Regions from separate parts of the Actinoplanes sp. L3-i22 genome, predicted to be linked through region 4. Evidence: riboswitches for the same ligand, from Rfam matches in the RefSeq annotation. Region 4 holds a riboswitch; each other region holds the start of a gene.
The links. Region 4 has a riboswitch for cobalamin ahead of metE (5-methyltetrahydropteroyltriglutamate--homocysteine S-methyltransferase). Riboswitches for the same ligand answer to the same signal wherever they lie in the genome.
Positions count from the first base shown of each region.

Region 1: linked by a shared signal. The riboswitch ahead of bluB (5,6-dimethylbenzimidazole synthase) and the one ahead of metE (5-methyltetrahydropteroyltriglutamate--homocysteine S-methyltransferase) in region 4 are both predicted to bind cobalamin.
Region 2: linked by a shared signal. The riboswitch ahead of L3i22_RS02310 (ribonucleoside-diphosphate reductase subunit alpha) and the one ahead of metE (5-methyltetrahydropteroyltriglutamate--homocysteine S-methyltransferase) in region 4 are both predicted to bind cobalamin.
Region 3: linked by a shared signal. The riboswitch ahead of L3i22_RS37650 (VWA domain-containing protein) and the one ahead of metE (5-methyltetrahydropteroyltriglutamate--homocysteine S-methyltransferase) in region 4 are both predicted to bind cobalamin.

Region 1 covers NZ_AP024745.1:7,774,238-7,781,918, forward strand. The annotation lists gene L3i22_RS34950 (ATP-binding cassette domain-containing protein) at 58-1,035, shown strand; gene L3i22_RS34955 (ABC transporter permease) at 1,032-1,820, shown strand; gene bluB (5,6-dimethylbenzimidazole synthase) at 1,900-2,538, opposite strand; cobalamin riboswitch at 2,573-2,777, opposite strand; gene L3i22_RS34965 (hypothetical protein) at 2,871-3,752, shown strand; gene L3i22_RS34970 (alpha/beta hydrolase) at 3,832-5,292, opposite strand; gene L3i22_RS34975 (DeoR/GlpR family DNA-binding transcription regulator) at 5,375-6,148, opposite strand; gene L3i22_RS34980 (alpha-glucosidase/alpha-galactosidase) at 6,246-7,541, shown strand; gene L3i22_RS34985 (SIS domain-containing protein) at 7,648-7,681, shown strand, end outside.
Region 2 covers NZ_AP024745.1:498,816-506,496, forward strand. The annotation lists gene L3i22_RS02295 (hypothetical protein) at 1-536, shown strand, start outside; gene L3i22_RS02300 (DUF6346 domain-containing protein) at 582-1,187, shown strand; gene L3i22_RS02305 (hypothetical protein) at 1,227-1,673, shown strand; cobalamin riboswitch at 1,720-1,928, shown strand; gene L3i22_RS02310 (ribonucleoside-diphosphate reductase subunit alpha) at 2,062-4,560, shown strand; gene L3i22_RS02315 (ribonucleotide-diphosphate reductase subunit beta) at 4,560-5,555, shown strand; gene L3i22_RS02320 (peptidase) at 5,764-6,546, opposite strand; gene L3i22_RS02325 (VWA domain-containing protein) at 6,546-7,681, opposite strand, start outside.
Region 3 covers NZ_AP024745.1:8,374,320-8,382,000, forward strand. The annotation lists gene L3i22_RS37640 (cobyrinate a,c-diamide synthase) at 1-1,083, opposite strand, end outside; gene cobO (cob(I)yrinic acid a,c-diamide adenosyltransferase) at 1,077-1,676, opposite strand; gene L3i22_RS37650 (VWA domain-containing protein) at 1,935-4,181, opposite strand; cobalamin riboswitch at 4,191-4,322, opposite strand; gene L3i22_RS37655 (citrate synthase) at 4,909-6,192, opposite strand; gene L3i22_RS37660 (universal stress protein) at 6,376-7,233, shown strand; gene L3i22_RS37665 (bifunctional diguanylate cyclase/phosphodiesterase) at 7,274-7,681, shown strand, end outside.
Region 4 covers NZ_AP024745.1:5,322,316-5,329,996, reverse strand. The annotation lists gene L3i22_RS23665 (bifunctional diguanylate cyclase/phosphodiesterase) at 1-733, opposite strand, end outside; gene metE (5-methyltetrahydropteroyltriglutamate--homocysteine S-methyltransferase) at 820-3,057, opposite strand; cobalamin riboswitch at 3,151-3,364, opposite strand; gene L3i22_RS23655 (MarR family winged helix-turn-helix transcriptional regulator) at 3,502-3,939, opposite strand; gene L3i22_RS23650 (zinc-binding alcohol dehydrogenase family protein) at 4,024-4,950, shown strand; gene L3i22_RS23645 (McrB family protein) at 5,069-6,529, shown strand; gene L3i22_RS23640 (McrC family protein) at 6,531-7,664, shown strand; gene L3i22_RS23635 (hypothetical protein) at 7,677-7,681, opposite strand, start outside.

The DNA.
Region 1 (7,681 bases), 2.5 Mb from region 4:
GCCGGGGAGCCCGTGCCCCGGCCGGCGATAGCCCCTGCCCAAAAATGGGAGACGCGAATGACCGCGACAGTCACCACCCGGCCCGCCGTCTCGGTGGCCGGCCTGCGCAAGACGTTCGGCACCAAGACCGTCCTCGACAACATCGACCTGACCGTCACCGAGGGGACCGTGTTCGCCCTGCTCGGCCCGAACGGCGCCGGCAAGACCACGATGGTCCGGATCCTCGCCACCCTGCTGCCGGCCGACGGCGGCTCGATCCGGGTGGCCGGGCACGACCTGGCCCGGGACCCCGACGGGATCCGTGCAGCGATCGGCCTGACCGGCCAGTTCTCCGCGTTCGACCGGCTGCTGACGGTCCGGGAGAACCTGCGGCTGATGGCGAACCTGCACCGGCTCGGCAAGGCCGAGGGCGGCCGCCGGGTGGACGCCCTGATCGAGCGGTTCGACCTGGCCGAGTCGGCGAACAAGCCGGTGTCGCTGCTCTCCGGCGGCCAGCAGCGCCGCCTCGACCTGGCGATGACCCTGGTCGGCAACCCCCGGCTGATCTTCCTGGACGAGCCCACCACCGGCCTCGACCCGCGCAGCCGGCACACCATGTGGCAGATCGTCCGCGGCCTGGTCGCCGAGGGCGTCACGGTCTTCCTCACCACCCAGTACCTGGACGAGGCGGACGAGCTCGCCGACCGGATCGCGGTGCTCGACCACGGCCGGATCGTCGTCGAGGGCACCCCGGACGAGCTGAAGCGCCGGATCCCGGGCGGGCACCTGCGGCTGCGCTTCGCCGACCCGGCGGCGCTGCAGGCGGCGGCCTCGGTGCTGGACGGCACGCAGCGCGACGACGAGGCGCTGACCCTGCAGGTGTCCAGCGACGGCGGCGTGGCCTCGCTGCGCACGGTGCTGGCCACGCTGGACCGGGCCGGCGTCGAGCCGGCCGACCTGACCATCCACACCCCGGACCTGGACGACGTGTTCTTCGCCTTCACCGGCGCGCCCGCCACCACCCCTGCCGAGCACGAGGACGAGGAGACCCGATGACCACCCTGGCGCACACCATCACCGACTCGCGGACCATGTTCCAGCGGCAGTTGCTGCACCTCAAGCGCTACCCGTCACTGACCCTGATGCTGATCGGGCTGCCGGTGATCTTCCTGCTGCTCTTCGTCTACGTGTTCGGCGGCACGCTCGGCGCCGGGCTGGGCAGCGGCGGCGGCCGGTCCGCGTACGTGAACTACCTGTCCCCCGGCATCCTGCTGTTCACCATCGCCGGCGCGGTGGCCGGCACCGCGATCTCGGTGGCGATGGACATGAACGAGGGCATCGTCGACCGGTTCCGCAGCATGGCCATCGCCCGCGCGTCGCTGCTGACCGGGCACGTCCTGGGCAGCCTGGTGCAGATCTTCATCGCCCTGTTCTTCGTGCTCGGCATCGCGCTGGCGATCGGCTTCCGCCCGAACGCCACCCCGGTCGAATGGCTGGCCACCGTCGGCATGCTGCTCGCGATCTCGTTCGCGCTGACCTGGCTGGCGGTCGCGCTCGGCATGGTCGCCGACAGCGTCGAGACGGCCAGCAACACCCCGATGATCCTGAGCCTGCTGCCGTTCCTGGGCAGCGGTTTCGTCCCCACCGAGACGATGCCGGCCGGCCTGCGCCAGTTCGCCGAGTACCAGCCCTTCACCTCGATGATCGAGACCCTGCGCGGCCTGCTGCTCGGCACCGGCATCGGCAACAGCGCCTGGATCGCCCTGGCCTGGTGCACCGGCATCTCGGCCCTCTCCTACCTGTGGGCCAAACGCAAATACAACCAAAGAGCCACCCATTAAAAACACCATTGCGACGGTACGGCGGTAGCCCCGCCCCGAGGCCCAGCCGGAACCTCCCGGCTGGGCCTCGCACCCGCGGTCAGTCCCGCCCCGGGCCACCCCACCGGTCCTCGTGCCGGGCGAGCCGCAGTGGCCGCCGGCTCCGCCACCCGTGCCGTTCCAGGTCCGGGACCTCCGGCACCCGGCTCACCGGTCCCAGGCACAGCCAGGCGACCGGCCGGATGCCGTCCGGGATGCCGAGCAGTCCCCGCAGGAACTCCTCGCGGTAGAACGACACCCAGCCCACGCCCAGGTCCTCGGCCGTCGCGGCCAGCCACAGGTTCTGGATGGCCAGGCACACCGAGTAGAGCCCGGCGTCGGCGATCGCATGCCGCCCCAGAACCGCGGGACCCCCGCGCTCCGGGTCATAGGTCACCACGATCGACAGCGTCGACTCCAGCACCCCGTCGATCTTGATCCGGGCGAACCGGGCGGCCGCCTCCGGCTCCAGGGACGCGGCGAACACGTCCCGCTCCGACCGCACGTGCTGGTGAAACGCCTCCCGCAACCCCCGGTCCCGGACGACGACGAAGTCCCACGGCTGGGACATGCCGACACTGGGCGCGGCGTGCGCGGCGGTCAGGATCCGGTCCAGCACCGCCGCCGGCACCGGCCCACCGGTGAACTCGCCCCGGACATCACGGCGGCGGTGAACGATCTCGTACAGGTCGTGCGTCATGGCAGGCTCCCGCTGCGCTCGGCCCCGGGCATGCCGGGGCGATCAGGCGCGAGGCCGGTCTTCGGACTCCCGGATCGTCACCTCACCGCCCGCCTTCCCAGCCGTCCCCGGCCAGTGGCTACGCGCGAACGCGTATGGGCGGCAGCTCCCCGGTCACCGCGGCGGGCCCGTGCCGGATTCCCACCGGCTTCCCAGATTCTCCCCACCAGCGGCGGGGCACCTCGCAACAGTTCATGCCGTCGCCGACCCTATCGCCCCCGCAGAGCCGCCTCCGGGGACCGCCGGTCCCGGCCGTAAAATCCGGCCGATCACCACCCTGCCGGGAAGGCCGCATGCACCTCTACGGCTACGACGAACAGCCAGTGACCCCTGTCGACGAGTGGCTTGATCCGGAGCGTCTGATGAAGACCTTCGGCGTCGACCGCGCGGCCGCCGATCGCATCATCGAGGAAGAACGCGATCGCCCTTGTCCGTCGAGCACGGAATTGGCGGTCGACGGGTCGTACCTGTTCGAGGAAAAAGCATTCTGGCCGGCCCACCTGTCCTATACCGTCGGCGAGGAAACGGCTGCCGAGCCGGCTTTCGGTCTTTCCTGGGCCGACATCGAGAGCATCGGTCGACCGCTGATCGAGCGTCCCGATCGGTGGCCGGCATTTACCGTGCCCCTTCCGCGCGGCGGGGTGATCCTCATCATCCACCGGACGCAGGTGCCCCGGTCCTTGGGCCGAGGCGGCAGATGGGTGCGGCGTAAAGCGGAACACCACATGGAGTTCTGGCTCGCTCCCCCGAGCGGCGACGGCATGCTTCTGGCCGATGTGTCGGCTGAGCGCCTGGGGCCGGGCCTGCGCTGGCCGGAGCTCAAAGGCATCGCTCAGGCCGGCGCGCCGGATCGCCGGGAGATCGCCCGCCGGCTTCTGCTGCTGGCGCCGATCCTCGGCGACAAGGAGCAGAGCGACGAAGCCGTCGCCTGGTTCGCCCGGGCATTGTCGCTCATGGGCGGACTCGACCGGCTGTCAATGCCGGTCCGCCGCGCCGCCGACGGACTCGCGAACGGCAATGAACTGTTCGGATACGCGAGCTGGCGGCACGACGACGACATCTGGATCTGCGACGGCATCGACAGCGCCAGAAATCCGGCCGGCCACCTCGCCCTGCCGCCCCGGGACCTCCGGCGAGCCGGCGAAACGCTGCAATCCCTGGTCGAGAATCCCTAGGATTCGCCGGCGCGGGCCACAAAGCCGCGAGATCAGCCCGGTGGTCCAGCCGACACCGGTCGGCTGGACCACCGCATGGTCAGGCGGGGCAGGTCACATCGTGCGCCGGGCGGGTGCCGTCGGTCAGGAACGCGGTCACCCAGGCGTCGCCGCAGGGGTTTCCGTTCTCCAGGTAGGAGCCGTGGCCACCCGCGTCCACGGCGACCATCCGGGCGCGGTCGCCGAAGGCGGTGCGCAGGTTCAGCGCCTTGCGATAGGGCGTGGCCGGATCCCGCAGGTTCTGCACGAGCAGCACGTTCGACGGACCGTCCGGGGTGACCCGCACCGGCGGCTCGACCGGGGCGGGCGAGAACGCGCAGGTGTAGATGTTGACCGGCATGCCGGCCGTGAGCGGGAACGCCTGCCGGTTCGCCGACACCCCTGCGGCGTACGACCGGATGTCCCGCGGCCAGCGCACGTCGTGGCAGATCGTCGCGTTCAGCACCGCGAACGTGTTCTGCAGCGCCGCCTCGGGCGCGGCCCCGGTCGGCGGCAGCGGGCCACCCGCGAGCGCCGCACTCATCAGCCCGGCCAGCTGCGGGAACCGCGAATCCGAGTAGAGCCCGTTGAGCAGGTTCGACCGCAGCGTGTTCCCGTCCAGCACCGGCGGATCGGCTCCGGTCCACGGCAGCGGTTCCCGGTCCAGCGAATCGGCCAGCCGCAGGTAGGTGCCACGCACCGCCGCCGGGTCGACGCCGAGGTGGTACTGGCCGTCGCGGGCGGCGGCCCAGGCCGCGAAGTCCGGGAACCGGTCCTCGACCCCGATCGCGTAGTTCGCCGCCCAGCCCCGTTCGACCAGCTCAGGATCCGGGTCGTCGTTGCTGTCGAGCACCACGCGATCGGTGTGGGCGGCGAACATCGTGGCGTAGACCGCGCCCACGTAGGTGCCGTAGGAGACGCCCCAGTAGGAGATCCGCCGCTCGCCGAGCGCCTGCCGGATCGCGTCCAGGTCGCGAGCCTCGTTCCGGCTGCTGATGCTGTCGTAGACCGGCCCGCCGTTGTCCGCGCAGGCCGCGGCCGCCCGCCGGGACCAGTCCACGGTCGGCGTGATGTCGCCGCCCGCGCCGGGCCACGGCATGATCCGGGTCTGGGTGATGTCAGCCGGCTGCAGACCGCACGAGACCAGCGCGCTCGCCCCCACCCCGCGCGGGTCGAAGGAGACCAGGTCGTAGCGATCGAGAACGGACTGCGGCAGCTTGCCCACATAGGCGCTGGGCCGGTTGACGCCGGAGTTGCCCGGGCCGCCGGGGATCAGCACCAGCACCCCGCGGCGCAGGCCGGGCGCGGCCGTCCGGAGGCGGGAGATCGCCAGGTCGAGGCGCGGCCCGCCGGGCCGGGCGTAGTCGACCGGGACGGACACCGTGCCGCACTCCTGGCGCGGATCGACGGCAGCGGACGCCGGGCAGGCCGACCAGGCCGGGCCGGGTGGGGTGGCGGACCAGGCCGGCACCGGCACCGCGAGGCCGGTACTGACGAGAGCGGCGATCAAGACCGTTTTCATACGGTCGAGCCTCGTCACCCGATCGCCCGGGGTCGATAGACCTGGCTCCCCGCCGATGGTCGGGCTAACCCCACCACGGACCTCAGGACGCGATGATCACCTCGGTGCCGGTACGGCGGATCGCGTCGATGCCGGCCGGGTCCGCGCTGGCGTCGGTGACCAGCGTGGCCACGTCGGTGACCGGGCAGATGCCGGCCAGGCAGACCTTGCCCACCTTGGAGCCGTCGGCGACCACGATCACCCGGTCGGCGCGGCGGATCATCGTGGCGTTGGTGTTCGCCTCGATCTCGTCGTGGGTGGTCAGGCCGCCGCGGGCGCTGATCCCGTCGACGCCGACAACCGCGACCGCCATGTTCAGCCCCTGCAGCGCGTGGTCCGCGATCGGCCCGACCAGCTCGTACGACTGGGTCCGGGACACCCCGCCCGTCATGATCAGTTTCAGCCGGGGGCGCAGCGCCAGCTCGGACGCGATGTTGAGGGCGTTGGTCACCACGGTCAGGTCGACGCGCTCGGCGAGCAGCCGTGCGAGCAGGTGCGTGGTGGTGCCGCCGGTCAGACCCAGGGTGAGCGGGCCCTTCGGGAGCAGCCCCGCGACCGTACGGGCAATGAGGGTTTTCTCTTCCCGGTGTTGACCTGTGCGGTAACGGACCGGCAGCTCGTAGGCGACGTCGACGGCGACCGCGCCGCCGTGGGTCCGCGAGAGCAGCCGCTGGTCCTCGAGGATCTGCAGGTCACGCCGGATGGTGGCGGCCGAGACGGCGAACTCGTCGGCGAGGTGGCCGGCGTCGACCGACCCGGTGGCGGTGACCCGTTCGAGGATGGCCGACACTCGGTCGGCGCGACGCAGAGACGACATGGAACCTTCCGAAGTCCGGTGATCAAACGCGCATTCAATATAGTTCGTTTCCGAGCGATCCTTGCACGAGCGTGCAGGCGGCCCCGAGACTCCTCCCATGACCGTGATCGCTTTCCTGGGCGCGGGCAGCGTGGTGTTCACCCGCGAGCTCCTGGCCGACATCCTCTCCTTCGACGAGTTACGCGGCGTCACGCTGGCCCTGCACGACATCGACCCCGAACGACTGGAGACGGCGGAGCTGATCGCCCGCCGTACCGCGTCGCAGTTGAATGCGACGCCGAAGATAACCGCCCACCTGGACCGGAGGCAGGCCCTGGACGGGGCCGACTTCGTGATCAACGCGATCCAGGTCGGGATGTACGCCGCGACCGTGCGCGACTTCGAGATCCCGGCGAAGTACGGCCTGCGCCAGACCATCGCCGACACGCTCGGCGTCGGCGGGATCTTCCGCGCGCTGCGCACCTTCCCGGTGCTGGACGGGATCGCCGCGGACATCCGCGCGATCTGCCCGGACGCCTGGCTGCTCAACTACACCAACCCGATGGCGATGAACGTCGCCTACCTGGGCGCGATCGCCCCCGACCTGAACGTCGCCGGGCTCTGCCACTCGGTCTTCTGGACCGTGCACGACCTGGGCGCACTGCTCGGCGTGCCGCACGAGGAGATCGACTACACCGGCGCCGGGGTGAACCACCAGGCCTGGCTGCTGCGCTTCGAGCATCGAGGGGAGTCGCTCTATCCGCGGCTCGACGAGCTGCTCGACCGGGACCCGGAGTTGCGGCGGCGGGTCCGAATGGACATGTACCGGCGGCTCGGCTGGTTCCCGACCGAGACCAGCGAGCACTCCTCCGAGTACGTGCCGTGGTACCTGCGCCACGACAGCGAGATCGACCGCCTGCGCATCCCGGTCGGCGATTATCTCGGCATCAGCGCGGACAACGTCGCCCAGTACCACCAGACCCGGCGTGGCCTGCTGGCCGGCGAGCCGCTGGATCTGACCCGCGAGGCCACCGAGTATGCCCCGCAGGTCATCCACAGCATGGTCACCGGCACCCCGCGCCGCATCCACGCAAACCTCATCAACAAGGGATTGATTTCCAACCTTCCTGAGGGGTACGCCGTGGAGGTCCCGTGCCACGTCGGAGCCGACGGGCTCCACCCGGAACCGGTCGGCGACCTGCCGCTGCAGTGCGCCGCGCTCAACCGGACGTTCGTCAGCGTCGGCGAGCTGACCGTTCGCGCGGCGGTCGACGGCGATCCCCGGATGGTCCGGCAGGCCGCGATGACCGATCCGAACACCGCCGCGAGCCTGACCGTGGACGCGATCTGGGAGCTGTGCGACGAGCTGACCGCGGCCCACGGCGACCTGATCCCACCGGCGCTGCGCGGCTGACCGGCCGGCGCCGGGCGGCCGCGGTGATGATCAAGCGCGCATCCTGGAATGCTCGTTTGCTGCGCGCATCTTGCAAAGCGATCACAAACGAGCATAATCCACGAGCATGAATAACACGCTCGCCGAGGTCGCCAGCCAGC
Region 2 (7,681 bases), 4.8 Mb from region 4:
AGGTGGCCGGCGCCATGGCCGAGGCGACGCTGGTCGCGGGTGCGATCGTCGGCGTCGTTCGCAACACCGTGCGTGACCTGATCGCGGAGGTCGTGGGAGCGGCGATCTCGAAGGCGCTGCAGGCGCTCCTGGTCGTGACGATTCCCAAGATCCTGGCCGAGGTGGCCCTGCTGGTCGCCAAATACACCGGGAAGATCGTTCGAGTCCTCCAGCGACTCGACGATGCCATTGCCGAGCTCGGCGGCAAGTTCGCACTCGTCAGGGCCATCTGTGGTCGCATCAAGGATCTCCTGGAAGAAGCCACCTTCGGGTCGGTGTTCCTCAACTCGGCGAAGCTCGCCGAGGCGGACGGCTACCTCGCGGACAGCGCGGGTCCATGGGCTGCGTACAAAGCGGCATATCACACCTTCGATCATGCCGATGAGGTCGTCTACGGTACGAAGGCGAAGGTTGCCGTGGACGCCTTACGCGAAGGACTCCGGGGCAACAGCATCCAGAACGGCGCCGCCACCGGCGACACCCTGCTGGACAACTGATTCACTCCGCCGGCAGATTCCGATGAATGCTCTTGGAGATGCGCGATGACTGATGAGAATCGGGCGGCCTATCGCAAGCGCCGGATGGCGGAGATGTTGGCCGAGGCCGAAGCCGGCGTGGCTCGTTCCAGGGCTGCCAAGCAGAGGGCCGCGGAGATCGGGCCGGTGATCGAGAGCAGGCGTGGTGGGTGGTTCCGCAATGTTCTCGGCCTTCTGATCATTTTGGCGGTCTCGTTCGTCCTGCTCGCCACGTCGATGACCGTTGCCCGCTTCACCGGTGCGGATTTCGCCGATGCTCGCCGGACGGGCGAGGCGAAGATCGTGAGTTGCGAGCGCCGGGGGCCGGTCAGCCTCAAAGGGTTCGGCTATTACAAAGCATGCTCAGTTTCGATCTCGTGGAGCGGGCGGGCTCGCGTGACGATCGACAAACCCGGGTTCTTCACCGATGAGAAGCCGGGGGATACGTTCACGATCGGCGAGAACACGGGTAGTCGGGGTCGCATCGGGTACTCGCGCGCCGAACTGCCCAGCCGGGGATGGGTGACCTTCATCGCCGCCGTGATCGGCTTTCTGGGCGTAGTGCCGATCCTCCTGCTGCTCGCCATGTTGCGTGACGGACTCCGCGGCCTGTTCCGGCGGCGGCGGGAGTAGTGCGGCTTTTCTGTCGTACCCCCTTGGTTTGATCTCGGCATGGGTGCTTCCGGTTGGAGTTACTACGTCGCGTACCAGCCTGATCTGGGGCGGGCGCTCGACGAGCTGCGCAAGAAGGTCTTCGACGAGGGCGACTACTGGTGGGCCGAGCCACACGAGCTCGGCAAGTCCGCCGCCGACTGTCCGAACCGGCCGCGGACCGAGGAGGAGCTCTGGTCGTCCGAGTCGGTGCAGGAGTGCGGGACCCACTCGATCCTCGACGTGCGCGAGGTGGTGCCGACCCGGTCGAAGGCGACGCTCTGTACCGTCGTCCCGCTCCGGGAGGACGAGATCCTGGCGGCCGCGGGGGTCGTCAAGCTGACCAGGGCGCACGTCGGGGTGATCGAGGATCTTGCCAATGAGCGCTGGCTCGGGCGCTGCGCGGTGCTGCACGACGACGCCGGTAATCCGTCCGAGATCTACTTCTGGGGTTTTTCGGGAGACTGAGTGCGACACACCATATGGCGTTGCGTCGGCTCGGCGAGGCCCATATATAGTGTCGATCGCAGCTGGTTCGGCGCGCCTTCACGGGCGGGCCGAGGCAAGAGGGAATCCGGTGTGAGGCCGGAACTGCCCCGCAGCGGTGAGTGGGAACGACCGCCGTCACACGGCACTGGGCCGCATGGCCTGGGAAGCGACGGCCAGTAGGAACGAGCATGTCGCCCACGAGTCCGAAGACCTGCCAGCGCGCCGCACGCAAACCGTGTGCGGCGGTCGAAGGCCGCGTGGGACGGTCGACGCCTTCGCTTTGCCGTGCGCGCCTGCGGGCCCGTGCGCGAGTGTGGTGTCTTCCTGCGCGGGTTGCGGCCGTGTTGACTCGCGAGGGAAGAGGGCCATGACGCTCACGCCGGAGAAGAGCCCGGAAAAAAGCCTGGACGCGGCCACCGTTCCGGGGCAGCGCCGCCAGGTGATGCAGGTGCGCAAGCGCAACGGCGAGCTGGAGCCGGTCGACGTCAACAAGATCGTCGCCGCGGTCGAGCGGTGGATCACCGGTCTGGACGAGGTCGACCCGCTGCGCGTGGCCACCAAGACCATCAGCGGGCTGTACGACGGCGCCACCACCGAGGAGCTGGACAAGCTCTCGATCCAGACGGCCGCCGAGCTGATCGGCGAGGAGCCGCAGTATTCGCGGCTCGCCGCGCGCCTGCTGATCGACCTGGTCTCGCAGGAGGTCCGCGAGCAGGACGTCACCATGTTCAGCGAGTCGATCGCGCTCGGCCACGCCGAGGGCCTGATCGGCGACGACACGCTGGCGTTCGTCACCGAGCACCGGGACGAGTTGAACGCCGCCATCGACCTCGGCGCGGACCTGCGCTTCGAGTACTTCGGGCTGCGTACCGTCGCCGACCGTTACCTGCTGCGCCACCCGACCAAGCGGATCCCGATCGAGACCCCGCAGTACTGGCTGCTGCGGGTCGCCTGCGGCCTGTCGCAGACCGCGGCCGAGGCGATTGGCTTCTACCGCCTGATGTCGTCGCTGGCGTACCTGCCCAGCTCGCCGACGCTGTTCAACTCCGGCACCCGGCACACCCAGATGTCGAGCTGCTTCCTGGTGGACTCGCCGAAGGACGAGCTGGACTCGATCTACGAGCGGTACCACCAGGTCGCGAAGCTGTCGAAGTTCTCCGGCGGCATCGGCATCGCCTGGTCGCGGGTCCGCGGCCGGGGCGCGCTGATCCGGGGCACGAACGGCAAGTCGAACGGCATCGTCCCGTTCCTGAAGACCCTCGACGCGGGCGTGGCCGCGGTCAACCAGGGCGGCCGGCGCAAGGGCGCGGCCTGCGTCTACCTGGAGCCGTGGCACCCGGACATCGAGGAGTTCCTGGAGCTGCGGGACAACACCGGCGAGGAGTCCCGGCGCACCCACAACCTGAACCTGGCCAACTGGATCCCGGACGAGTTCATGCGCCGCGTCGAGGCCGACGAGGACTGGTCGCTCGTCGACCCGTCGGACGCCCCTGAGCTGCCCGATCTCTTCGGCGAGGAGTTCACCGAGGCCTACCGCAACGCGGAGAAGAAGGCCGTCAAGACGGTCAAGGCCCGGGACCTGTACGGACGGATGATGCGCACCCTGGCGCAGACCGGCAACGGCTGGATGACGTTCAAGGACCGCTCGAACGCGCTGTCGAACCAGACCGGCGCGCCGGGCAACACCATCCACCTGTCGAACCTGTGCACCGAGATCCTCGAGGTGAACTCGGACGACGAGACCGCGGTCTGCAACCTGGGGTCGATCAACCTGGGCGCGCACACCACGGCGGACGGCGTCGACTGGGAGCGGCTGCGCGCGACCGTGCGTACCGCGGTGGTCTTCCTGGACCGGGTCATCGACATCAACTACTACCCGTCGCAGCAGGCGGAGGCGTCGAACCCGCGCTGGCGGCCGGTCGGCCTGGGGCTGATGGGCCTGCAGGACGCGTTCTTCACGCTGCGGCTCCCGTTCGACTCGGCCGAGGCCAAGGAGCTCTCCACCCGGGTCCAGGAGGAGATCCTGCTGACCGCGCTGGAGGCGTCCGCCGGTCTCGCCGAGCAGTTCGGCGCGCACCCGTCGTTCCCGGAGACCCGCGCGGCCAAGGGCGACCTGCACCCCGAGCTGTGGGGCGCCGAGCTGTCGCAGACCGCGCGCTGGGCGTCGGTGAAGACCCGGATCGCGGCCACCGGCCTGCGTAACTCGCTGCTCGTGGCGATCGCGCCGACGGCCACCATCGCGTCGATCGCCGGCTGCTACGAGTGCATCGAGCCGCAGGTCTCCAACCTGTTCAAGCGCGAGACGATGTCCGGCGAATTCCTGCAGATCAACACCTATCTGGTACGGGAGTTGAAGGCCCGCGGGCTGTGGACCGCCCCGATCCGCGAGGCGATCAAGCGGGCCGAGGGGTCGGTGCAGGGCATCACCGAGCTGCCTTCCGACATCAAGGACATTTTCCGTACGGCGTGGGAGCTCCCGCAGCGTGCCCTGATCGACCTGGCCGCGGCCCGCGCGCCGTTCATCGACCAGTCGCAGTCGCTGAACCTGTTCCTGGCCTCGCCGACCATCGGCAAGGTGTCCTCGATGTACCTGTACGCCTGGAAGTCCGGCCTGAAGACGTCGTACTACCTGCGTTCGCGCCCCGCGACCCGGATCCAGCAGGCCACCACCGCGGCGGTCGCCCCGGCCGCGGCCGTGCCGGCAGTGGTGGCCCCGGTCGTCATCCCGGCGCAGACCACCACCCTGGTCGCCAACCCGTCCGGCGCCGGCCAGGTCGCCACGCTGAGCCTGAACCTGCTCGGCGACACCGGCGGCGCGCTCGCCGCGTCCCTTGAGAACCCCGATATCTGTGAGGCCTGCCAGTAATGCTGCTCGACCCTGGAATGGACCTGACCCTGCGGCCGATGAAGTACCCGCACTTCTTCGACCGCTACAAGGACGCCATCAAGAACACCTGGACGGTCGAGGAGGTCGATCTCCACTCCGACCTCGCCGACCTGGCCAAGCTGAGCCCGGCCGAGCAGCACCTGGTGTCCCGGCTGGTCGCGTTCTTCGCCACCGGCGACACGATCGTGGCGAACAACCTGGTGCTCAACCTGTACCAGCACGTCAACTCGCCGGAGGGCCGGCTCTACCTGTCCCGGCAGCTGTTCGAGGAGGCCGTGCACGTTCAGTTCTATCTGAACCTGCTCGACACCTATGTGCCGGACGAGAACGAGCGGTTCGAGGCGTTCGCCGCGATCGACAACATTCCGTCGATCGCGCGTAAGGCCGAATTCTGTTTCAAGTGGATCGACTCGGTCTTCGATCTGCGCAAGCTGGAGACCCGCGAGCACCGGCGGGCGTTCCTGCTCAACGTGATCTGCTTCGCCGCGTGCATCGAGGGCCTGTTCTTCTACGGCGCCTTCGCGTATGTGTACTTCCTGCGCTCCCGCGGTGTCCTGCAGGGCCTCGCCTCCGGCACCAACTGGGTGTTCCGCGACGAGAGCATGCACATGGCGTTCGCGTTCGACGTGGTCGACACCGTCCGGCAGGAGGAGCCGGACCTGTTCGACGCCGAGATGGAGCAGCAGGTCCGCGACATGCTGGCCGAGGCCGTCGAGTGTGAGGTCCAGTTCGCCGAGGACCTGCTCGCCCAGGGCGTCTCCGGGATGTCCCTCGGCGACATGCGCGAATACCTGCAGCACGTGGCCGACCGGCGGCTGCAGGTGCTCGGCATCGCGCCGATGTACGGCAGCAAGAACCCGTTCGCCTTCATGGAGCTGCAGGACGTCCAGGAGCTCTCGAACTTCTTCGAGCGCCGGGTCTCCGCCTACCAGGTCGGCGTGACCGGAAGCGTCAGCTTCGACGACGACTTCTGAGTCGCGGCCGCTGACCACGGGAAAGCCCGGGACCGGTGGAACCGGTCCCGGGCTTTTGTGGTTTTTGCAACCGTGCCCACCCGCGGACGTCGCCCTTGCGGGTCTCGTGTTCTGGGCGCCCCGCGCCCTTGCGAGGCCCGGAAGGGTCCCCGCGGGAGCGACGATCAGTTATTGGCCGCAGCCGTGGCAATGAATCTCTTGAAGTGCATCAGACCCGGCGGCGCCGCCGGGTCAGGGAGAAGCCGAACAGGCCGGTCAGGGCGGCCAGGATGCCGCCGCCGGCGGTCCAGAACCAGCGGCCGGAGAAGTCCGGCAGCCAGTCCAGGCTGAAGCCGCTCTTGTCGGTCTCGGCGCCCGCGGCGGCCGAGGCGGACGGCGCCGGGGTGGTCAGCACGGTGCCCGGCTGGTTGTTCGGCACCAGCGGCTTGGCCAGTTCGCCCTGGTCGGCGTCGAGATCGCCCTTCGCCGTGGTGAGACTGAGGCTGATTTTGAGGGGCAGGCCCAGGTCGGTCTCCGGCACCTGGGTGCTGGACAGCCGCACGTAGTACGTGCCCGGCAGCGGGTCGCCGTCCTGCGGCTCGGCCCACGAGCGCACCTGGCGGATCCGGCAGCCGAGGGTCACCTGGGCGGCGTCCTTCGCGGCGATCGGGCTCTGCTCGCCGGCGACACAGGCCTGCCGGCGGCGCAGCCCGTCGAAGACCTCGACGATCCACGACTCGTCGCCGGTCCGGCCCTTGGCGGGCAGGGTGACCGTGGCGGTGAGGTCCGGGCGCTGGCCGGCCTCCGCGGTGAACTGCCAGTACAGGTAGTCGCCGGTGACCCCGCCGACCTGGACCGCCTGATTCGCGGTGATCGGCACCGCGGTCAGGAACGAGGTGCCGGCGGTGTTCACCGCGGGCGCCGGGGACGGGTCGTCCGCGAACGCGGGGGCCGGGACGGCGGCGATGCCGAAGATCACGGCACCGGCGAGCGCGAGGTGCTTGATCCGCATCAGTTCTCCCTCCAGGTGGCCACCCAGTAGCGGGTGATCCAGCCGGCCAGCACGCCGGCGACCAGTCCGGCGATCGCCAGGACCAGCAGGAACAGGAAGCCGCGGCCCAGGCCGGGGGCGTCCGGGGTGTGCGAGGCGTCGACCAGGTCGATGCTCAGCTCGACCGGCATGCCGGTCGCGGTGTCCACCCGCGAGGAGAACGAGTTGCTGACCACCAGGCAGATCTCGGTGCTCCGGGTGTCGTCGCCGGCCTCGTCGGCGTTGTCCGCGTCCGCCGCCTCGGCCGAGGCCTTGGCGTCCGCCTTCTGCTCGTCGGCGGACCAGCGCAGGCCGGCCGACATCACGTCGGTCCGCCCGTCGCCGGCGTCCAGGCCGCGGACCAGCTCCCGGCCGTCCGCGGTGGCGGCCTTCAGCAGTACGCCGTAGTCCGGGTAGACCGCCCGGTCGATCGCGACGCTCACCGAGGCGCGCAGCTCCTGGTCCGGCGCCACGGCGACCCGGTAGAAGCGGTGCTCGCTGATCTTCTCCCGGTCGGTGTAGACGCCCGGGGCGAGCAGCGGCGCGTTCGCGCAGTCGGCGCTGCCGGTGACGGTGGCCGGCTGGACCGGCGGCGGCACCGCGGCCCGGTCGACGAGTTGCTGGACCCGCTCGGTCAGCTCGGCCTCGCTGTTCGCCGCGGCGTAGGTGCCGCCGGTCGCGGTCGAGATGCAGACCAGCTGCTTGCGGGTCTTCTCGTCGGGGGTCAGGCCGAGCGTGTCGATGACCAGGTGGGTGCCCTGGGCGGCGAGCTGCCGGGCGACCTGGCACGGGTCGGGCGGGGTGCAGGTGTCCTCGCCGTCGGTGATCAGCACGATCCGCCGGCTCGAACCGGTGTCGCCGAGGTCGGCGGCGGCCTCCTTGATCGCCAGGCCGATCGGCGTGTAGCCGGTCGGCTTGAGTGTGGCGATCGCGTTCTTGGCCTGGACCGCGTTGACCGGGCCGATCGGGACGATCTGCTGGGTGTCCTGGCAGGCGGTCTTCTTGTTCTTGCCGGAGTAGGTGGCGCCGAGGACGCGGATGCCGAGCTGGGTGGATGCCGGCAGCGCGTCGACGACCTTGCCGAAGGCGGTCTTGGCCACCGATATCCGGGTCGCGC
Region 3 (7,681 bases), 3.1 Mb from region 4:
CGGGGTCATCGCCGCCTCGGCGTCCAGCACGCCGCACATCGGCGCGCCGTCCAGGCTCCGGCTCAGCCACAGCAGCCCGGCGCACTCGGCCGCGATCGGGAAGCCGGCCGCGGCCAGCTCCCGCACCGACTTGCGCAGCGGCTCGTTCGCGGACAGCTCGGCCGCGTACACCTCGGGGAATCCGCCGCCGACGACCAGCGCGCGGGTGCCCGCCGGCAGCGACTCGTCGCGCAGCGGGTCGACGGTGACCACCTCGGCGCCGGCCCCGGCGAGCAGCTCGGCGGTCTCCGCGTACGCGAAGGAGAACGCCGGACCGCCGGCCAGCGCGACCCGCGGGCGGCCCGGCACCGGGGCCTCCGCCTCGGGGCTCCACGGCGTGGCCGGCAGCGCCGGGGCCGACCGTGCGACCGCGGCCACCGCGTCCAGGTCGACCGAGGCGGCGATCAGGGTGGCGAGCGCGTCCACCGAGGCCAGTGCCTCGGCCCGGCGCTCGGCCGCGGGCACCAGCCCGAGGTGCCGGCTCGGCGCGGCGACCGCGTCGGCCCGGCGCAGCGCGCCCAGCACCGGGGTGCCGACCTCCTCGCAGGCGTCGCGCAGGATCTGCTCGTGCCGGTCCGAGCCGACCCGGTTCAGGATCACCCCGGCCAGCCGGACGGTGCCGAAGCTGCGGAAGCCGTGCACCAGGGCGGCCACCGAACGGCCCTGCGCGGCGGCGTCGACGACCAGGATCACCGGGGCCCGCAGCAGCTCGGCGACCTGCGCGGTGGAGCCGGTCTCGCCGGCCCCGGTCCGCCCGTCGTAGAGGCCCATCACGCCCTCGACGACGGCCAGCTCGGCGCCCTGCGAGCCGTGCGCGAACAGCGGGCCGATCAGCTCCTCGCCGACCAGGACCGGGTCCAGGTTGCGGCCCGGCCGGCCGGCCGCGAGCGCGTGGTAGCCGGGGTCGATGTAGTCCGGCCCGACCTTGAACGGCGCCACCGGCACGCCGCGGCGGGCGAACGCGGCGAGCAGCCCGGTGGCCACCGTGGTCTTGCCGTGCCCGGAGGCGGGCGCCGCGATCACCACCCGCGGGATCGTCACCATTCGATGCCCTGCTGTCCCTTGCGGCCGGCGTCCATCGGGTGCTTGATCTTGGTCATCTCGGTGACCAGGTCGGCGGCCTCGATCAGGTCCGGGTGCGCATCCCGCCCGGTGATCACCACGTGCTGGGTGCCGGGCCGGTTGGTCAGCACCTCGATCACCTCGGCGACGTCCACCCAGCCCCACTTCATCGGGTAGGTGAACTCGTCCAGCACGTAGAACCGGTGGGTCTCGGCGGCCAGGTCCCGCTTGATCTGCGCCCAGCCCTCGGCGGCCTCGGCGGCGTGATCCCTTTCGGTCCCGGCGCGCTGGATCCAGGACCAGCCCTCACCCATCTTGTGCCAGGTGACCGGGGTGCCGTTGACGCCGTCGAGCGCCTTCAGCGCGGTCTCCTCGCCGACCTTCCACTTCTGCGACTTGACGAACTGGAACACCCCGATCGGCCAGCCCGCGCTCCACGCCCGCAGCGCCATCCCGAACGCGGCCGTCGACTTTCCCTTGCCCGGCCCGGTGTGCACGGCGAACACCGCCTGCCGCCGGCGCTGCCGCGTCGTCAGCCCGTCGTCGGGCACGGTCGTCACTTTCCCCTGCGGCATCGAAAAACCCTTTCCCGTACGGCGGTGGCCGCCGCCCCGGCTGCTGCTTCAGCGCGGTGGCGGCGCTGTCCCGCGTGCCCCGGCGTCCGCTGATCGGTCGCGGTCAGCTTCCACCAAAAACCTCAATTCACCGGTACGTCGTGACCATCGCCCGCGCCACACCGCCCGGCCCGCTGTTCCCTTCCGTCCCCGGCCTCGGTGACCACCTTCGGGTCGGCCCCAGGGGCAGAGTCAAGCGGCGATCACGAATTTCCGCGGTCAGGCCGCGCGGCGGTACGCCCGGTCCCCCGGAGCCGCGGCACCCGCGGCCGGGCCGGTCCGCCCGGTCACGCCCGCGGCCGAGCCGGTCTGCGCGGTCGCGCTCGCGGCCGGGCCGGTCTGCGCGGTCGCGCTCGCGGCCGGGCCGGTCCGCGCGGTGGCGGCTTCGAGCTGGTCGAGCGGCATCACGTCGGCCCGCAGCGCGGCGGCCAGCCGACCGGCCAGGCCCAGCCGGATCGGACCGGACTCGCAGTCGACGACCACCGCGGCCACCCCGGACAACGCCGGCGCCAGCAGCAGCGGATCGGGCCCGCTGGTCGCCCGGCCGTCGGTCACCAGCACCAGCAGCGGACGCCGGCGCGGGTCACGGCGCCGCTCGGTGGCGATCGTCCGGGCGGCGGCGCGCAGGCCGGCGGCGAGCGGCGTGCGCCCGCCGGTCCGGAGCGCGGCCAGCCGCATCACCCCGACCTCGTGACTGGAGGTCGGCGGCAGCACCACCTCGGCGTCGGTCCCCCGGAACGTGATCATCCCGATCCGGTCCCGGCGCTGGTACGCGTCCCGCAGCAGGGACAGCACCGCGGTCTTGACCAGGGTCATCCGCTTGCGCGCGGCCATCGACCCGGACGCGTCCACGACGAACAGCACCAGGTTCGCCTCCCGCCCGACGTGGATCGCCTCCCGCAGGTCGCGGGGCTCCACGCCCCACCGGAGCCCGCGGTCCAGCGCGCCCCGGTGCAGCGCGGCCCGCAGGGTGGCCGGCAGGTGCGGGGCGCCGCCGAGCTTGCCGACCGGCTTCCGGGACCCGATCACCCGGCCGCGGCGCGCGTAGGCCGGCGACCGCTTCCCGGTGTGCCCGCCCCCGCCGAGCGCGGAGATCCGCAGGGTGCGGGGGCGGAAGGCGGGGCCGGCGCCGGCCGCGGCCGGCTGCTTCCCGCCCACCGGAGCGGTGTCGTCGGTGTTCGGCGGGGCATCCGTGAGCGGCGGCGTGCCACCGGTCCCGGAGCCGTTCGGCGGAGGATCCCCGGCCGGGCCGCCGCCATCCGGTCCGCGATCGGGGCCGCCGTCCGGGCCGCCGTCGTCAGGCCCGTCCGTGTCCGGGCCGCCGTCGTCGGGCCCGTCCGTGTCCGGGCCGCCGTCGTCGGGGCCCAGGTCCGGGTCCTCGCCGTCGGTGTCCTCCTGCGCCTGGCGCTCCGCTTCGGCGAGCGCCTGGTCCAGCTTCTCCTCGTCGGTGCCCGGCGGGTCCAGCGGGTCGGTGCGCCGGCGGTGCGGCAGCGCGAGCCGGGCGGCGTCCGCCACCTCGGCGGCGGTGACCAGGTCCCGGCCGTGCCAGGCGGCCAGCGCGACCGCGCACCGCGCCACCACGATGTCCGCCCGCATCCCGTCCACGCCGTAGGCCAGGCAGATCCGCGCGATCCGGTCCAGCTCGGCGTCCGGCAGGACGACCGTCGGCAGGATCGCCCGGGCGGCCGCGATCCGCGTCGCGTACTCCCGCTCGTCGGCCGCGAAGCGCTCCGCGAACGCGGCCGGGTCCAGCTCGTAGGCGAGCCGCCGCCGGACCACCTCGGCCCGCAGGCGGGCGTCCCGGGGCGCGGCCACCGTCACCACCAGGCCGAACCGGTCGACCAGCTGCGGGCGGGGCTCGCCCTCCTCCGGGTTCATCGTGCCGACCAGCAGGAACCGGGCCGCGTGCTTGACCGACACCCCGTCCCGCTCGACGTGCGCCCGGCCCATCGCGGCCGCGTCCAGCAGCAGGTCCACCAGGTGGTCGGGGAGCAGGTTGACCTCGTCGACGTAGAGCACCCCGCGATGGGCGGCGGCGAGCAGGCCCGGCTCGTACGCCTTGACCCCGTCGGCGAGCGCCCGCTGGATGTCGAGGGTGCCGACCACCCGGTCCTCGGTGGCGCCGACCGGCAGCTCGACCAGCGTCGCGGGCCGGTACGCCGCCGGGGTGTCGGCGGCGTGCGGCCCGTCGGGGCACTCCGGGTCGGGCGCGGCCGGGTCGCACGCGAACCGGCAGCCGCGCACCACGGTGACCGGAGGCAGCAGGCCGGCCAGCGCGCGCACCACGGTGCTCTTGGCGGTGCCCTTCTCCCCGCGGACCAGGACCCCGCCGACCGCCGGGGACACCGAGGTCAGCAATAGGGCGAGGCGCAGGTCGTCGAGGCCGACCACGGCCGAGAACGGGTACGGAGTCGTCACAGGGTGTTCCCTCCCGGCGGGTGTCCACGCCCGCGCGTCGGCTGTCACGAGCGGCCGGAGTCTCCTGACTCCCGGATCGCCGTTCCCCGCTCGCCTTCCGGCCCGGACGGGCCGTGGCGGGCTGCCGCCGCAGCGGATCGCTCCCCGGTCACAGTGGCGGGACCGTCCCGGACTCGCACCGGGTTCCTCCGCGACCGCTCGGCGATCACTCTTTCCTACCGCCGGTCCGCCCGTCAAACAGCGACCAGGCAGATCACACGCCCGCCGCGCCCGGCAACCCCGCCTGCCACCTCAGCCGCAGCCGACAGTGTCGGCCCGGCCCGCGCGCCGCTCGCGCTCCCCGGCTGGCACTCACGGTCCTTCCCGGCCCTCGAAACAGCCCTCAGCGCCGGCCTGCACCGCGGGACGCGGCTGGGCGGTGACCCGGCAACCGGGTCGCGTGGGTTCTTTTGAACCGTGACCACCCACGGACGTCGCCCTTGCGGGTCTCGTGTTCTGGGCGCCCCGCGCCCTTGCGAGACCCGGAAGGGTCCCCGCGGGAGCGACGATCCGGACCCCGGCGGACCGAGGCAAAAATGAACTTGATCTTGAAGTAGGTCCTGCTCGAAGAGCAGCCGCACCGTCCACCCTGGGCGATCGGGGACGCGAAAACGCCCCACCGGATTTCCGGTGGGGCGCGTTTTCAAAAGTCTTTCCGCCAGTGCCGGCGCCGAACTCCGCCTCTTGAGTCCGGGCCGTGTCGTTCAGTTCTTTCCCAGAATTGCCGTGGAACTTCTCAGCGCTGCGACATCGGAACGAAGTCGCGGACCGGCGCGCCGGTGTAGATCTGCCGCGGGCGACCGATCTTGTTCGCCGGGTCGTGCATCATCTCGCGGTACTGAGCGATCCAGCCCGGAAGACGCCCGATGGCGAACAGCACCGTGAACATCTTCGTCGGGAAGCCCATGGCCTTGTAGATCAGGCCGGTGTAGAAGTCGACGTTCGGGTACAGCTTGCGGGAGACGAAGTAGTCGTCGTGGAGCGCGATCTCCTCGAGCTTGAACGCGATCTCCAGCAGCGGGTCCGGGTTGTCCAGGGTCGACAGCATCTCCTGGGCGGCCTTCTTGACGATGGCGGCGCGCGGGTCGTAGTTCTTGTAGACCCGGTGGCCGAAGCCCATCAACTTGACGCCCTTCTCCTTGTTCTTCACTCGCGTGACGAAGGAGTTGACGTCGCCGCCGTCCTTGCGGATCTGCTCGAGCATCTCGAGCACCGCCGCGTTGGCGCCGCCGTGCAACGGGCCGGAGAGGGCGTTGATGCCGGCCGAGACCGAGGCGAACAGGTTCGCCTGGGCCGAGCCGACCATCCGGACGCTCGACGTGGAGCAGTTCTGCTCGTGGTCGGCGTGCAGCACGAACAGCATGTCGAGGATCTTCGCGACCTTCGGGTCGACGTCGTAGTTGACGGTCGGCAGGCCGAAGGTGAGGCGCAGGAAGTTCTCGACGTAGTCGAGCGAGTTGTCCGGGTACGGCAGCGGGTGACCGATCGACTTCTTGTACGCGTACGCCGCGATCGTCGGAAGTTTCGCCATCAGCCGGATTGCGGAGATATCGACCTGCTCGTCGTCCAGCGGGTCGAGCGCGTCCTGGTAGAAGGTGGACAGCGCGGTGACCGCCGAGGAGAGCACCGCCATCGGGTGCGCGTCACGCGGGAAACCGGAGAAGAAGGTCCGCATCTCCTCCTGGAGGAGCGTGTGCACACGGATCTTGTCGCCGAAGTCGCGCAGCTGAGCCTCGGTCGGGAGCTCGCCGTTCATCAGGAGGTACGAGACCTCCAGGAACGACGACTTCCCGGCCAGCTGCTCGATCGGGTATCCGCGGTAGCGGAGAATTCCGGCGTCACCGTCGATGTAGGTGATCGCCGAGGTGGTCGATGCGGTGTTGACGAAACCGACGTCGAGTGTGACGAAACCGGTCTCCTTCAGCAGAGCACTGACGTCGATGCCGCCCGGCCCGTCGACGGCGTCGGTGACGCCCATCGACAATTGGCCACCGGGGTGGTCGAGCTTGACATCCGTCATGTATTTCCCTCACTTCACCGGCAGATGTCCCAAAGATTTTGCCGTTCACCGTAAACCCTCAACCTGAATGGGTCATCAGGTGGCCACCCGGTGAGGCATTGGTCACCAGTCCCTATGGACCGTTGCGCCATAGATAATGATCGGTATATTGCGAGAACGTTACGGGGAGCGGAGGTCGGACCGATGCAGATCCCGAATCGGCCGCCCGTGGTGGTCGGCGTCAACAAGACCGCGGCCGGTCTGGCCGCCGTGCGCCTCGGCGCGCGCGAGGCGGTCTCCCGAGGCACTTCACTGTTCGTGGTGCACGCCTTCACCTGGAACGCGGCGGGGGACCGCCAGGTCGCCTCACGCGTCGTCGAGGAGGCGGTCACCACCGCCCAGCGTTCCACACCCGGCGTCGATGTGCGCGGTCAACTCGTGGATGGATCACCCGGATCGGTGCTGCGCCGGTACAGCCGGACCGCCACGATCCTGGTCGTCGGCGCGCGGCCGGGCGGGTCGGCGCTGCTGGAGGTGGTGACCCAGGCCTGGTGCCCGGTGATCGTGACGCACGGTCCGCGGCCGCCGGCCGGCCGGGTGCTGGCCGCGGTGGACGGTTCCGGGCCGTCCGTCCTGGCGCTCCGGTTCGCCGCCGAGATGGCCCGCCGCCGGGGGCGCCGGCTGGACGTGGCGTACGCGACCGGCGAGAGCGAGGGCGGCGAGAGCGCCGGGGCCCGGGTGCTCGACGAGGTGATCGCCGCGGTGCCGGACCTGCCGCCGCTGCGCCGCCGGCTGCTGACCGGGACACCGGCCGCCGCCCTGGAACGCGCGTCCCGGCGCTCCGCGCTGCTCGTGCTCGGGCCGCGCGGGACCGGTGGCGCCGCCCGGTTCGGGTCGGTGGCCTACGAGATGCTCCGGCACAGCGGCTGCCCGACCGCCTTCGTCCACGGCCGCCGCGAGCCGGCCGCCCGCAAGGGCCGGGAGAATCGTGGGCCGGCCACGCACAAAGGTGGCGGGAAGTCGGAACCCGGCCACTCGACCACCCGCGCGTTGCTACGGTGAGCAAAAGCTAAGTCTTAGGGCAAAACGGGAGGAATGCCCGGTGCGCTCCGTGCTCCCGCCCGCCATCGCCCGCCGCCAATGGCAGATCATGGCCGCCTTCGGGGTCGTCGTGACCGCGGTCTACACCGCCTACTCGTCGACCGGCCTCGCCTCCGGAAGCCTGGTCCTGCTCGGTGTGCTGACCGTGGTGGCCTGCTTCCTCGGTCCCCGTCGCTGGGGCGCCGAGCCACCTGCTGCGTGGCTGATGATGGCCCTGGCCGCGCTGCTGTTCCTGGTCGGGCTGCTGATCCGGCCGACCGTCACCAACCTGGCGATGCCGCTGCCGCTGCTCGCCGACGTGGCCACGTTCAGCGGCTACCTGCTGCTCGGCGGCTTCCTGTTCATGCTGTTGCGGGCCCGGCAGAGCCTGGAGAAGCACGCCGTGCTGGACGGGCTGATCGTCTGCCTG
Region 4 (7,681 bases):
GGAGCAGCACGTGCGCGGTGTTCAGATACGGACGCGACGCCAGCAGCGGAGCCAGCGCGCCGCCGGCCGCACCGACCGCGCCGGTCAGCGCCATCAGGTGCAGGGCCCGCCGGTCGATCGGGCCGGTCCCGGTGAACGCCACCTTGATGAACGCGAAGACGCAGATGAACCCGGCCGCGAGCAGGATCAGCAGGGTGATCGCGCCGCCGATGTCGCCGCTGACCCAGCCGTGCCAGTGCGGGGACATCAGGTGCCAGCAGAAGGTCAGCACGGTGACGATGCCGGTCGCGGTGTCGAGCCCGAAGCGGGTCCACTCGGTCCGGGGACGCCGGGTGCCGGGCACCCGCAGCAGGCCCAGCAGCATCACCAGCAGCCCGGACACGTAGATCCCGGCGGTCACGCCGCTGATGTGCTGGCCCTGCTGCCGTCCGCTGAAGTAGTCGTAGGCGTTCCCGGCGGCGCCCAGGCCGATCAGCGCGATGCCGACCGACACGTACCGCCACATGGCCCGGCCCTGGCCGGCGGCGCGCCACGAGGCGACCGCCGCGTTCGGCACCGCCACGGACAACGGCAGCCAGCCGGCCAGCGACGGGATGCGGTGATCCAGTCCGATCGAGAACCAGACCGCGGCCACCACGACCATGGCGCCGGCCAGGAGCAGGGTCCCGGTCGGCCGCCAGGCCGGGACCACGCCGCCGGCCGGCCCCGCCGATGACGACCAAGATTCAGACACTGGGCCACTGAACGGCACGAATCGATGCGGCGGATCAGTCGTACGGACGAAACCGGCAGCACATCAGGTGGTTTCGCCCCGGTGGTTCAGCTGCCGCGGACCTCGGCGGCCGCCGCGACCAGGCGCCGCAGCGACGCCTCCACCTCGGCATAACCGCGGGTCTTGAGCCCGCAGTCCGGGTTCACCCACAGCCGCCGCGCCGGGACCGCCGCGACCGCGCGCCGCAGCGCCTCGACCACCTCCCGGTGCGCGGGCACCCGCGGCGAGTGGATGTCCCAGACGCCCGGCCCGACGCCCCGGCCGTACCCGATCGCGGCCAGGTCGCCGAGGATCTCCATCTTCGAGCGGGACGCCTCGATGCTTGTCACGTCCGCGTCGAGGGCGTCGATCGCGGTGATCACCTCGCCGAACTCCGAGTAGCACAGGTGCGTGTGCACCTGGGTGTCGTCGGCGACCCCGCCGGTCGCCAGCCGGAACGCGCCGACCGCCCACTCCAGGTAGGCCTGCTGGTCGGCCCGGCGCAGCGGCAGCGTCTCGCGCAGCGCCGGCTCGTCCACCTGGATCACCCGGATCCCGGCGGCCTCCAGGTCCCGGCACTCGTCGCGCAGCGCGAGCGCCACCTGGTCGGCGGTCGCCGCCAGCGGCTGGTCGGCGCGCACGAACGACCAGGCCAGAATCGTGACCGGGCCGGTCAGCATGCCCTTGACCGGCTTCGCCGTCAGTGACTGGGCGTAGCTCGACCAGGCCACGGTCATCGGCGCCGGGCGGGCCACGTCACCGAAGATGATCGGCGGCCGCACGCACCGCGACCCGTAGGACTGCACCCAGCCGAGATCGGTCGCGGCGAACCCGGCGAGCCGCTCGCCGAAGTACTGCACCATGTCGTTGCGCTCCGGCTCGCCGTGCACGAGCACGTCCAGCCCGAGCTGCTCCTGCAGCCGGATCACGTGCTCGACCTCGGCGCGCATCCGCTGCTCGTACCCGGCCGCGTCGAGCGTGCCGGCCCGCAGCCCGGCCCGCGCCGCCCGCAGCTCGGCGGTCTGCGGGAACGACCCGATCGTCGTGGTCGGCAACGCCGGCAGCTTCAGCCGCGCCTGCTGCGCAGCCGCACGCTGCGCATATTCCCCTCGCTCACGGTCCGCCGCGGTCAGGGCCGCAAGATTTGCCCGTACGGCGTCATCGCGCCACGCCGCGGGCGTCGCCGGCAGCGGCGCCGGCAGGTGCGCGGTCCCGTCGCGCAGGGCCTTGCCGAGCAGCACCACCTCGTCGACCTTCTGCCGGGCGAACGCCAGTCGCGCGAACAGCTCCGGGTCCAGCCGCGTCTCCACGGACAGGTCGACCGGCACGTGCAGCAGCGAGCACGACGACGACACGGCGACGTGGTCGGCGAGCGCGGTCACGGTCGCGCCGGTGGCCACCGCCCGGCGCAGGTCGGTGCGCCAGATGTTGTGCCCGTCCACCAGCCCGGCCACGATCGTCCGCCCGGCCAGCGGCCCGGACGCGGCCAGCCGTTCCAGGTTGCCCGGGCCGGCGACCAGGTCCAGGCCGAGCGCCTCGATCGGGGTGTCGAGCAGCGCCGGCAGGGCGTCGCCGAGCTCCCCGAAGTAGGTGGCGACGAAGATCCGCGGCCGGTGCTCCACCTCGCCGAGCCGGGTGTAGGCGTGCCGCAGGGCGTCGATCTCGGCCGGCGTCCGGTCGGCGACGTAGGCCGGCTCGTCCAGCTGGACCCAGGCGACGCCGGCCTCGGCCAGCGCGGTCAGGATCTGCGCGTACGTGTCGAGCAGGTCGTCGAGGCGGGCGAACGGATCCGGCCCCTTCGCCAGGAGCAGGAACGTGGCCGGGCCGACCAGCACGGGACGGGTCTCGATGCCCAGGGCGCGGGCCTCGGCGTACTCGGCAATCGGTTTTGCGGGGTTGGGGGTGAAGATCGTCTCCGGGTCGATCTCGGGCACCAGGTAGTGGTAGTTCGTGGCGAACCACTTGGTCAGTTCGAGCGCGGGCTCGGCGTCGACACCGCGCGCCATCGCGAAGTAGGTGTCCAGCGCGGGCAGCTCCAGCCGGCGGAACCGGGCCGGGATCGCCCCGACCGCGACCGCGGTGTCCAGCACGTGGTCGTAGTAGGAGAACGTGTTCGACGGGATCGCGTCGAGACGGGCGTTGCGCAGCTGCTGCCACACCTCGGCGCGCAGCCCGGCGGCGGTCGACGCCAGCGCCGCCTCGTCGATCGTGCCGGCCCAGTAGGCCTCGACGGCCTTCTTCAGCTCACGGTTCGCGCCGATGCGCGGATAGCCGAGCACGGTGCTCTGACCGAATGCGGTGCTCACAGGGGGTTCCTTCCCTCGAAGTGCCCGGCGGGCACACGGAAGGAGGGCTTCGGCCCCTGGGTCCTCCCGAGGGACCGCCGGCGGCGCCCGCCGGACGGCGGGCGCGGCGCTGGCAGGTCTTCGGACTCGCGGGCAGGACCGTTTCCGGTCGCCTACCGGCCGTCGCTTCCCAGACCTCGCGGTCCAGTGCTTGATGACGGCTTTCGTTCCCACTCACCGCTGCGGGGCAGTCCTGGTCTCGCACCAGGTTCCCTCTTACGACGCCGCCGTCTGGCTGACGGGGCGAACCAGCACTGCCGGTCATCCTAGCGTCGGAGCCGATCGATCCCCCGTGTGCCACGCGACACCCGCTAGAGCATCCTAGGAACCTGGGTTGAATCCTGGTCGACGCGGGCGGGCTGTGTCCGTACCGAATCGAAGATTGTTTCCTGAAGTTCGCCGGCGTCAGGCGGGACTCAGCGGACCGGGGCCGGCCGAGCCGATCAGGATCGGGTCGAGCAGCGTGACCAGGGTCCGCTGCTGCTCCGCGTCGAGCTCGCGGGTCGCCGGCTCCAGGGCGCGGCGGACGTCGGCGTAGAGGCGCCCGGTCAGCTCGATCCCGGCCGGGGTCAGGAACACGTCCGTCGCCCGCCGGTCGCCGGGATTCCGGTCGCGGCCGATCAGCCCGCGGCGCTCGGCGCGGTCGATCAGCCCGGACATCGACGACTTGTCCACGCCCAGGAACAGGGCCAGGTCGGTGACCCGGGCACGGCGGTCGCGCAGGATGCCGAGCACGCGCAGCTGGGTCAGGGACAGGTCGTTCTCCGCGCCGATCCGGGTCAGCACGCCCATCACCTGGAAACAGCTGCGGACCAGCGCGTCCACCACGGCGTCCGACGTCATGCCCACACCCTAGTTGACATAGGTGGGATTACCAACCATCCTCGGATTAGTTGGTAATCCCACCTATCTTTCGTGGAGGTTCTCATGCACGCCGCCGTCCTCACCTCGTTCGACGCTCCGCCGGTCTACCGCGAGCAGCCCGACCCGGTCGCCGCCGGCGACCACGAGATGGTCGTCGACGTGCTCGCCGCCGGCCTGCACCACCTGACCCGGGCCAAGGCCGGCGGCACGCACTACAGCGGCACCGGCGGGTTCCCGATCGTGCCGGGCGTCGACGCCGTCGTGCGTGACCCGGCGGGCGACCTGCGGTACGCCGCGCTCGACGACACGAACCTCGGGACGTTCGCCGACCGTACGGTGATCGACGTGCGCCGCAGCATCGTGCTGCCGGCCGGCGCCGACCCGGTCCGGATCGCCGCCGGGATGAACCCGGCGATGTCCTCCTGGGTCGCCCTGCGCCGGCGCATCGACTTCCGGCCCGGGCAGCGGGTGCTGGTCCTGGGCGCGACCGGCGGCGCGGGCCGGTTGGCGGTGCAGATCGCCAAGCTGTTCGGCGCCGCCCGGGTGATCGCCGCCGGGCGCGACGCCGACCGGCTCGCGGAGCTGACCGGCCTCGGCGCGGACGAGACGATCACCTTCGACCGGATCGAGCGGGCCGCCGACGTCGACGTGGTGATCGACTACGTGTGGGGGGACCCGGCCGCCCGGGCCATGGTTCCGATGCTGACCGCCCGCGCGGATCGCGGGGCCCCGCTGACCTGGATCCAGATCGGGTCGATCGCCGGGGAGGTGGCGGCCGTGCCGTCGGTCGCGCTGCGGGCGGCCCGGCTGCGGATCATCGGCAGTGGGATCGGGTCGGTCAGCCCGCGCGACTTCATGGCCGAGCTGCCGGAGCTCGCCGGGGCGCTGGGTGGGGGTGGGCTGGAGGTGCGGGCGCGGGCCGTGCCGCTCGCGGACATCGGCCGGGAGTGGACCTCGGAGACCGGCGACCGGCTGGTCTTCGTCCCGTGAATCGGCCGGTCACCACAGCACCCTGACCCTGACGTTCGATCCGCCCGACCCGGATTCCGGGAGCGGCGGGCAGGGGCGGCCGATGACGGGTCGCCGGGCGGGCTGCTAGAACTGGCGGATGTCGGTCACCAGGACCACCGAGGTCATTGCCGCTGTCCGTGAGCAGTTCGGGCCGGAGTTCGTGTCGGCCCGGATCGCCGCCGAGGATCAGGTGCGCGCGTTTCTCGACGAACAGCTCGGGGTGATGGACGCTGAGCGGATCATCGCGCTCGGCCGATTGATAAATCAGCACGGCAAACTCGGCCGGGCGCGGTTCGACCGGTTCACCCCGGGCTTCACCGGCGCGATCATGAGCAAGCTCGGCACCGACCCGGCCACGTTCAACCGGATGACGACCCGGCTGTGGCGTGAGCCCATCCCCGAGGCGCTGGCCACGCTCGGGCGGATCTACACGTTCCGGCCGATGTTCGCGCATGCCGGCTCATCGCTGCCCAGCTTCCTGCTCTACCTGCGCGATCCCGACCAGTTCGGCGTCTGCGTCAACGCGACGATGCTCGGGCTCGCCCAGGAAACCGGGGTCAGATACAGCGCAAACAGCCAGACCGCATACCAGACGTTCTGCGCTGATCTGCGCGCCTGGCGGGAGAGACACGGAGTGGCGCCGCAGGAGGCCGATGCGATCCTGACCGCCGTCATGCGCGCCGCTCGGCCGGCGCCGGCCGAGCCGGAACTGCCGCTGGAACTCGGCGTGGAGGAGGTCGCCGAGGGCTGCTTCCTCGAGGTCGAGCAGGTGGACCAGTGGGTTCAGGCGCTCACCACCGGGATGCGACAGGGGGTGTTCCACGGGCCGCCCGGCACCGGCAAGACCCACGTGGCACGACTGCTCGCCCGGCATCTGGCCACCTCCCCCGCGCACATCGAGCTCGCGCAGTTTCATCCGGCGTATTCGTACGAGGACTTCATCGAAGGGCTGCGGCCGGAGGCGTCCGAGGGTGGGTTGCGCTACGAGGTGCGTCCCGGGATCTTCGCGCGGCTGTGTGAGCGGGCCCGGGAGGCGCCCGGCGAGACCTTCGTGATGATCATCGACGAGATGAACCGGGCCGACCTCGCGGCTGTCTTCGGTGAGCTGCTCTACCTGCTGGAGTACCGGGACACCGAGGTGACGCTGCCGTATTCGCAACGGCGTTTCTCCGTACCTCCGAATGTTTTTCTGCTCGGCACGATGAACACCGCTGATCGCAGTCTGGCGATGCTCGATTTCGCGCTGCGGCGGCGGTTCAACGCTTTTCCGCTGCCGCCCGACGAGAAGGTGCTCGACCGGTGGACCGCGGGCCGCCCGGACGGCAACGCCGAGCTCGCGCTGGGTGTGTTCCGGCTCATCCGGGACCGGGTCGGGCCCGAGGCGCCGGTCAGTCCCGGGCACTCCTACTGGATGACGGAAGCCCTGGATGCCGCCGTCGCCGAACGGATCTGGGCGTACCAGTTGCGCCCCTACCTGGCCGAATACTGGTTCGAGCAACCGGCCGAGCTGGGGCGGCTGGACGCGGATGTCCGGACGCTGATCGCGGAACTCGCCTGAGATGCTGCGGCTGGTCGAGTATCAGACCAGGACGGTACGGCTCAGCGCGGGAGAAGCGGCCGAACTGGCCCGGCTGACCGTCGGAACGCGCGGCGAGCGCGAGCGGGCCCGGGTGATCGAGCGGCTGACACCGACGGCCGAGCCCGGCTGCTACGACCTGCAGCCGGGTCCGTACGTCGGCAGGTTTCAGCTGCTCAGCGGTCAGGTGGTCGAGGTCGCCGGCCGGTTCCCCTTTCAGGACCTGGCGACGCTGCTCGGGCTCGGGCGGGGCGCGGCGCTGCTCGACGACGCCGCCGCACCGGGCAGCGGCGGGCACAGCCTGGTGGACCTGATCGCGCTGGCGTTCGTCCGGGAGGCGGAGCGGCTCGCCGGGCAGGGGCTGGCCAAGGAGTACCAGCGGCGCGCCTTCACCCGGCCGCCCTATCCGGGGGTGCCGTCGGCGACCCTGCATCTCAAGGTGCACGCGGGCCGGCCGGATCGGCTGGCCACCTCGGCGAACCGGCTCACCCCCGACGTGACGCTGAATCGCCTGGTGGCGAGCGCGCATCGGCGGTTGAGCGGGTTGGCCTATCCGGAGGCGCGGCTCGGGGCCCGGGTGCGGGCGCTGGATCCGGCTTTTCGCGGCATCGGAAGCCTGCCGGCCGGGCGCCCGGTGGTGCTCGGCCCGGTCCCGGCCCGCTATCGCGAGATCGAGAAGCTGGCCCGGCTGATCCTGGATGAGCGCAGCGCGCTGCCCACCGGTGCGGGGGTGTCCGGGGTGAGCGTCATGTTCGACATGACCCGGCTCTGGGAGAACTATGTCGGTGCCTGGCTGCGGCACCGGTCACCGGAGGTCACCGTGGCCGCGCAGCAGGCGATTCCGCTGACCGACTCCGGGCAGAAGCGGACCGGGTATGCCGACTTCGTGCTGTATCGCGGCGGGGAGGCGGTCGCGGTCTACGACGCCAAGTACAAGCCGTGGCGGTCGCCGCCGAGTACCGATGAGATCTACCAGCTCTTCACGTACGCGCAGCGGCTCGGCGTCACCTCGGCGGCGCTGGTGTACCCCGCGGCCACGAGTCACCGGACCACGACGACGGTCGGTCCGGTGACCATCGAGTGCTGGGCTGTTCCGATCGAGGCCCTCGCTCGATGACTCTCCGCGTGATCAGC